One region of the Vibrio navarrensis genome, then DNA from elsewhere that is predicted to be linked to it. Evidence: predicted binding sites of a transcription regulator. Region 1 holds the regulator's gene; the other holds the start of a gene.
What was found. The regulator PurR, encoded in region 1, represses purine synthesis genes. The targets are predictions, from matches to a motif close to TNANGNAAACGTTTNCNTNA.
Positions count from the first base shown of each region.

Region 2: a site for PurR is predicted at 1,885-1,904, ahead of glpX (class II fructose-bisphosphatase). Genes of this name have one in related genera too.

Region 1 is NZ_CP065217.1:1,143,807-1,147,681, reverse strand. It holds gene torR (two-component system response regulator TorR) at 1-172, opposite strand, end outside; gene torD (molecular chaperone TorD) at 411-1,055, shown strand; gene purR (HTH-type transcriptional repressor PurR) at 1,359-2,363, shown strand; cyclic di-GMP riboswitch class I at 2,555-2,643, shown strand; gene I3X05_RS05170 (TfoX/Sxy family DNA transformation protein) at 2,762-3,355, shown strand; gene I3X05_RS05165 (TVP38/TMEM64 family protein) at 3,508-3,875, shown strand, end outside.
Region 2 is NZ_CP065217.1:289,169-293,043, forward strand. It holds gene I3X05_RS01275 (helix-turn-helix transcriptional regulator) at 1-502, opposite strand, end outside; gene glpX (class II fructose-bisphosphatase) at 815-1,822, opposite strand; gene zapB (cell division protein ZapB) at 2,250-2,492, opposite strand; gene rraA (ribonuclease E activity regulator RraA) at 2,720-3,223, opposite strand; gene I3X05_RS01295 (1,4-dihydroxy-2-naphthoate polyprenyltransferase) at 3,299-3,875, opposite strand, start outside.

The DNA.
Region 1 (3,875 bases):
CAGTGAGATTAATGTCCAACATCACCAAATCGATGGTTTGGCTGTTCAATACCTCACGCATTTCTACGCCGCTCTCTGCTTCACTGACGGTATATCCTTCATTTTGGAAGTAACCCACCAATTTGGCTCGTGTCACTACATCATCTTCTACGACTAATACGTGATAGCTCATTTACACCACTTTCTGTCATTCTTCTCTACGCCGATTCATTCTATTCATAAACAGTCACATTTCTAGCGTCAGAGCAAAGTTAGCACAATAATCTCGGCTTTTATTGATTCAAGACAAGCTTATTTTTCACCCATTTACAAGCCGACATATAATTAAATAATCCATTAATAATCAGGGTGACCGCTGTTCATTTTTATTGGTTAAACTAATAAGAGAAACCTTGAGGAGCACAAAGAAAATGCAAGAGATCAAAGCCTTCAACGAAAAGCGTGCCGAAATTTACTGGTGGCTTTCAAGCCTTTTCGCCAAAGAGTTGAGCCAAGTGGAACTGGACAAATATCACAGCGCAGAGATTCGCTCATTTCTTTGTGGTTTAGCAGAAAATGACCGTTTGCGGGTTGAAGTGCAGCAACTGGTACAAACGTTGAATAAACTGCTTGAGCGTAAAGATGCTCAACTTGAACTGGCCGCAGACTTTTGCGATCTGTTTCTGAAAAGCGCAAAACATGGCGCTCTACCCTACGCTTCCGTTTACCTCGACCAATCAGGGTTACTCAACGCCGAACCAGCCAGAATGATGGAAAAGCTGATGACAGAGCACGGCGTGAGAGTGAGCGACACTCTCAATGAACCTGCGGATCATCTCGCTATTCAACTGGATTTTTTAGGCCATCTGATTATCCGTTCGAATGAGCTGGAGCAAGAGCGCCATATGGAAGCCGCCTTTGCCAAGCAGCAACAGTTCATTGAAGATATGCTGCTGTCTTGGCTGCCGCAATTTCACCAGCAGTGTCTTCAACACGACCAGTTTGACTTCTACACCAGCGTTGCAAAACTATTAATTGCATTTTGTAAACTGGACAGTGACTATTTACTTGGATAATAATTACAGGCCTATCAATAGAGCAATCACTCGACTGAAGATTAACCAATAAAGTGTGAACACGGATACAATATTCGCGTGCTGAGCTGGTTGCCTGCTGACGTATCTCGATATAAAATTGAGACCGCAAACGATAAAATATGAATTTAATGCAAACCGCTGAAAAACAGCGGTTTTTGTGTTTTTTTAGCTAAGCTGCTGCTTTTCTTGGGTCTCTCCATGTTCAAGACCGATTCGAAGAAAGGTAGCAAGAGCGTTACCCGGCTCAATGTTCCCCGCGGTAACCTTGGACAGGACAAAATTATGGCCACAATTAAAGATGTCGCACGTTTAGCCGGCGTATCAACCACGACAGTTTCACACGTGATCAATAAAACCCGCTTTGTTGCAGAAACAACGCAAGAAAAAGTGATGAAGGCGGTGGATGAACTCAATTACGCGCCTAGCGCCGTCGCACGCAGCTTGAAATGCAATACGACTCGTACTATTGGCATGCTCGTTACTCAGTCAACCAATCTCTTTTTCTCTGAAGTGATTGACGGCGTAGAAAGCTACTGCTACCGCCAAGGCTATACCTTGATTCTATGTAACACTGGTGGCATCTATGAAAAGCAGCGCGACTATATCCGCATGCTGGCTGAAAAACGCGTCGACGGTATCTTGGTGATGTGTTCAGATTTGACCGAAGAGCTGCGTGAAATGCTCGATAGACACGCCGATATTCCAAAAGTAATCATGGACTGGGGCCCGATTAGCTCGCAAGCCGACAAGATCATCGACAACTCAGAAGAAGGTGGCTATCTCGCAACCAAATATCTGATTGATAACGGTCACAGCAAAATTGCCTGCCTGAGCGGTCATTTCGAAAAAGCCGCGTGTCAGGAGCGAATTCTTGGTTTTAAACGCGCAATGGCAGAGGCAAACCTAGCGGTCAATCAAGATTGGATCTTAGAAGGTAACTTTGAATGTGATACAGCCGTATTGGTCGCTGATAAGATCGCCTCTTGGGACGATCGTCCAACGGCCATTTTCTGCTTTAACGACACCATGGCACTTGGCCTAATGAGCCGTTTGCAACAGCTCGGTATCCGTATTCCTGAAGACATGTCGGTGATCGGTTACGACAATATTGAACTGGCCGAGTACTTCTCTCCGCCGCTTACCACCATTCACCAACCAAAACGTCGTGTCGGTAAAAATGCATTTGAAATTCTACTTGAGCGCATTAAAGACAAAGAGCACGATAAACGCATTTTTGAGATGCATCCAGAAATCGTTATTCGCGACACAGTTAAAAAACTGAACTGACATTGTTAAAAAATAGACGCTATTCGGCGTCTATTTTTTTGTGTCAAAACAAAATCATTATTGTGACAAATAACAAGATATTTTCGTACACGAGTTTTGGCTCATTTTCCGCAAACTATTACCTGAACCAAGATCACACTTTTAATTCTAAAATGTGATGTTAGTCCAATAGAAATCGTATCCTTTAGCTGTCACGCACAGGGCAAACCATCTGAAAAGGTGGGACGCAAAGCCTCCGGCCTAAACCAAATGTTGTTTGGTAGGTAGCGGGGTTCCCGATGGCAAAAATGCATTACATTGAGTTGACTCTCTAATGACATCTTGTATGCATTGGTTTGCTAATCTCTCGGACCTGATTTATGGGTGGCGTAATTATAATTACACCGAGATAACACATCATGGATAAACCGATACTCAAAGATTCAATGAAGCTTTTTGAGCAACTTGGTGCGATAAAATCTCGCTCTATGTTTGGCGGATTCGGCCTTTTTGCAGATGAGACCATGTTTGCATTGGTCGTCAAAGATCAGCTTCATATTCGCGCGGATCAAAACACAACCTCATTGTTCGAAAAACAGGGCCTTAAGCCTTATGTTTACAAAAAACGTGGCTTCCCTGTTGTTACCAAATACTACGCGGTAACCGATTCCCTTTGGGATAACAAGACTGCACTGATGAGCGTCGCAAGACAAGCTTTGGACAGCGCCCGAAAAGAGAAAGAGCTTCAAGCCGTTGCCAAACCCGATCGTCTGAAAGATTTGCCAAATCTAAGGCTGGCGACTGAGCGCATGCTGAAAAAAGCAGGTATTGAAACGGTTGAGCAGTTGGAAATGCACGGTTCTGTTGGGGCTTATGAAGCGATCAAAAACACGCACAGTGGAAGTGTTAGCCTTGAGCTGTTGTGGGCGTTAGAAGGCGCTATCAATGGAACTCACTGGAGCGTCATCCCTCAAAAACGCCGAGATGAGTTAGTTAATAAGCTTTCCTCTTAAGCTTGAGTAAGTTTCTGAAAGCCACCTCTGCAACGAAGTGGCTTTTCTTTACTCCGCTTCCTCTTTACTCTGCTTAGTTTTTTTCGCCTTGCCTGAAATTTTTTTGTGCTTTTCCCTGTCTTAGATTAGAGAATTAAACTTGGAAAAATGCGATGAATAGAAAAATGCTTTTTGGCCTTATTTTAGTCAGTGTGATGGCTATTTTGGTCTACCATTTTGCTCCCTACCTCACTTTAGAAAATGCCAAAGCTCAACAGCAGCTCCTTAGCGACTATATCAGCCAACACTGGCTAACGGCCGCAATCAGTTACTTTGTCCTATACGTCGCTCTGACTGCTTTCTCCATCCCCGGCGCCACTGTCGTTACCTTACTCGGTGCTGCCTTGTTCGGGTTTTGGTTTAGTTTACTGCTCGTCTCTTTCGCGAGCACGGTAGGCGCTACATTAGCTTTTTTAAGCAGTCGATATTTGCTCAGAGAGTGGGTGCAAAAGAAATTTGCTGACAAGTTACAAGCCATTAA
Region 2 (3,875 bases), 850 kb from region 1:
ATAGAGCGGGGCAGCGGGTGGCGGCTCGGCAGATGGGGCAATGATTTTCGCTCAAAAGAAAGCCTTCGTTGGTCTGCTCAAGCTCGGCCATATAGCCTTCTTCTTCGCGTATTTCCGTGAGCTTTTGCAGCTTGCTGTGCAGATCGCCGCAAGCGGCCAAGGCTTTTTGATACTGGATAAAAGTGCGATGCTCTCGCTCAGCGGCGACTTTGGCTAAACCATCTGAGCCAAACAAGCTCTCGACCACGTCGATCATCTGAATGGTGAGTTCGCTGTGGCGATCGGCAAACTGCTCGTGTCCTTTGAGCGTGAGAGACCAGTGCCGAGTCGGGCGGCCTACTTTGACTTTGACATCGTGAAAGCTGACGATGCCCGCCTCTTCCAACCCTTGCAGATGTTGTCTGGCCCCCATGGTGGTCATGCCAAACTCTTCTGCCAGTTGCTTGGCGGTCACCGAGCCATCTCGCTTAATCGACTGGAGTATCCTGTCTATCGTTTTCATCTTGGCTTACAGACGCCCGTATCCTGAATGGTGCTTAAGTACAAATATTATGCGTCATAGGTTTAGTAAATAAAAGGGTTGATAAAGAACAGTGGGTAAGAGCAAGAGCGGTCCTGTGGTCCTGGAAAGGGCAAGAGCGGCCCTGGTTCCTGGGCAAGAAAGAAGGTTTCTAGGTTCTAGGAAAGGCAGGTTACGAGGTTTCTAGGTTTCTAGGCTCTAGATTCTTGCTCTTGCTCTTGCTCTTGCTCTTGCTCTTCCTAGGGCCTAGGACCTGCTCTTCCTAGTCCCTAGTCCCTAGCCCCTGCTCTTCCTTTAAAGAATAATCTGCTTGATCTCTTCGTCTTTGCGCTCTAAGTAATGGGTCGATTTGATCCGACGTATAGTGCGGCAGTGGCCACGAATCAATAAGGTTTCCGTGGTGGCGATATTGCCTTTACGGCTGATGCCTTCAAGTAGGTCGCCTTTGGTGATGCCCGTGGCGGAGAAAATGACGTTGTCGCTGCGCGCCATCTCATCCAGCTTCAGCACCTTATTCGCTTCCACACCCATTTCGCTGCAGCGCTCCAGTTCGAAAGCGGCAAAACGGCGGTTTTCTTCAGTATCGCCTTTTACGATATTTCGTGCCAATAGGCGGCCCTGCATATCGCCATCCAGCGCGCGAATCACCGCAGCAGACACGACGCCCTCTGGCGCGCCGCCAATGCAGTACATCACATCGACTTCGCTGTCTGGCATGCAGGTTAAGATAGACGCGGCGACATCGCCATCGGGCACGGCAAACACGCGCACGCCCATTTGCTGCATTTCAGCGATAACGGCATCGTGGCGTGGTTTGGCAAGGGTGATGACCACTAAGGTGTCGAGGGTTTTGCCTAGCGCCTTAGCGATGTTTTCTAAGTTCTCTTTTACTGGCTTGTTGAGGTCGATCACGCCTTTAGCGCCAGGGCCGACCACCAGTTTTTCCATATACATGTCGGGCGCTTTGAGGAAACTGCCTTTCTCACCTGCGGCTAACACCGCCAAAGCGTTCGATTGCCCCATGGCGGTCATGCGTGTGCCTTCGATAGGGTCGACCGCAATATCGACTTCATCGCCGCCTAAGCCAACGTTTTCGCCAATGTAGAGCATCGGTGCGTCGTCGATTTCGCCTTCGCCAATCACGATTTCGCCACTGATTTCGGTTTTGTTTAGCAAAGTGCGCATCACTTCAACTGCGGCGCCATCGGCGGCATTTTTGTCGCCACGGCCAAGCCATTTATACCCCGCCAGAGCGGCGCCTTCTGTCACGCGGGAAAATGCCATTGCTAAATCGCGTTTCATGTTGTCTCCAAAAGTCAAAATCGAAGGAAGAGAAAAATTGGCGGCGATTCTAGCATAAAAAACAGGGAAAACGTTTGCGGGGATCAAAAAAGAGGGAAAGCTACGAGGTTGCGAGATTCTAGTTTGCAAGGAAAGAGCTGGAAGAGAAGGTTGCTAGGTGCTAGGAAAAGAAGGTTCTAGGTACTAGGTTCTAGGAAGAGCGAGGAAGAGCTGGAAAAGAAGGTTCTAGTTGCTAGGTTTCTAGGTTCTAGGAAGGGCGAGGAAGGGCGGGGAAAAGAAGGTTTCTAGGTACTAGGTTTCTAGGTTCTAGGAAGAGCGGTTGCTCTTGCTCTTCCCCAGGACCAAGGGACCAGGACCCCAGGACCTTCTCTTCCGCTCTTGCCTTTCCTAGACCCTAGCAGCTGCTCTTCTTAGTCCCGCTCTGGTTTTACTCTACATCTTCCATCTTACCCAGTAGGGTGCGGATGCGTTCTTGCCACTGAGCGTGTTCTTGTTGAGCTTGTTGAGATTTTTGCTCGAGCTCTGCGTGTTGGGCGCGCAGTTGGTCGGCTTCGCTAGCCAGCTTCGCCTTATCTTCTTTCAGCTCTTCGACTTCCATTTGCAGTAGTGCGATGGTATCCACTGCGGTCTGAATTTTTGCTTCCAGTTTTTCTAATACTTCAAAAGACATTTTGGCCTACCTATTCTTATTCGGTTCAATGAGCGCAGCCCATGCTGCGGCTCTCTCTATTAGCCTCATTCTACTCAGCACAAGGCATAGAAACACCTGCTATGTTGGAAAAATTGCATCATTTGCCTAAAAAAACAGCGCATTGAGGCAATGCGCTGATTTTTTCTCACTTTTTAACCGCGTGAAACGTGCTTTCTCGCGCTTTTCTCTCGCCTTGAGTGCCGTAATTAGAGCTCAGGCTCTTCAAAGTCGGCGCTAAGTGGCTCTTGCGAAAGGATGATGCCAGTGCTGTCGGCGTAGAGGTAATCTTCCGGTAAGAAGGTCACACCACCGAAATTGACGGGAATATCGACTTCGCCAATGCCTTGCGCTGACGCGCCGACCGGAATCGAGGCGAGCGCTTGAATGCCGAGGTTCATATCTTCCAGCTCGTCAATTTCACGCACGCTGCCATAGACAACAATGCCTTCCCATTCGTTTTCTTCTGCTAGGGTGGCAATTTCTGCATCGACCAGTGCGCGGCGCAATGAGCCTCCGCCATCGACCAGCAGCACGCGTCCAACACCATCTTGTTCCAGCGTCTCACGAATCAGCGAGTTATCTTCGAAGCATTTTACAGTGGTGATTTGCCCGGCAAATGAGGCACGCCCACCGAAGTTGCTGAACATCGGCTCGACCACATCCACTTGATCCAGATAGATATCACATAGGGCAGAGGTGTTGTATTCCATAGCATACCTTTTTCGGTAAATGAATTTTCTCTTGAGTATATCTGCGCATTAAGTCAATGCAATGACAATTAGTGATTAACTAACAAGAGTTTGAGCTATCACAACTGTTGCAAACAAAATATTGGTGACCAATGAGCACTTCACCACCACGGGCATCATCGGCGCAATTTGAGCGGGTTGATGGGTTAACCACACCGCTTTGCCATGATTAATAACCAGTAACAGGCTGAAAATAAAAGGAAAGCTGAACCACAGTGGTTTGCCTTGCAACAGCAAGTAAATGGCAAACGCCAGCACCGCGCCACCGAGTAATACGAAGTGGTATTGCTTGGCTTTGCGCTGACCGAGGCGAACTGCAACAGTGCGTTTCCCGCACGCGGCGTCGTTTTCGATATCGCGCATGTTGTTGATATTCAGTACCGCGACCGCTAACAAGCCGCAGCCCAAGGCAGGCAAAAACAGCGCTGAATCCAACACGCCGGTATGAAGGAAATAGGTGCCGGAAACACCGAGCAAACCGAAGAATATGAATACCGAGAGATCGCCCAGACCCACATAGCCATAAGGCTTATTGCCCATGGTGTAAGCAATGGCGGCGAGGATGGCTAAAATACCCAAAGCGATAAACGCGAGGATGCTTTGTAAACTGCTT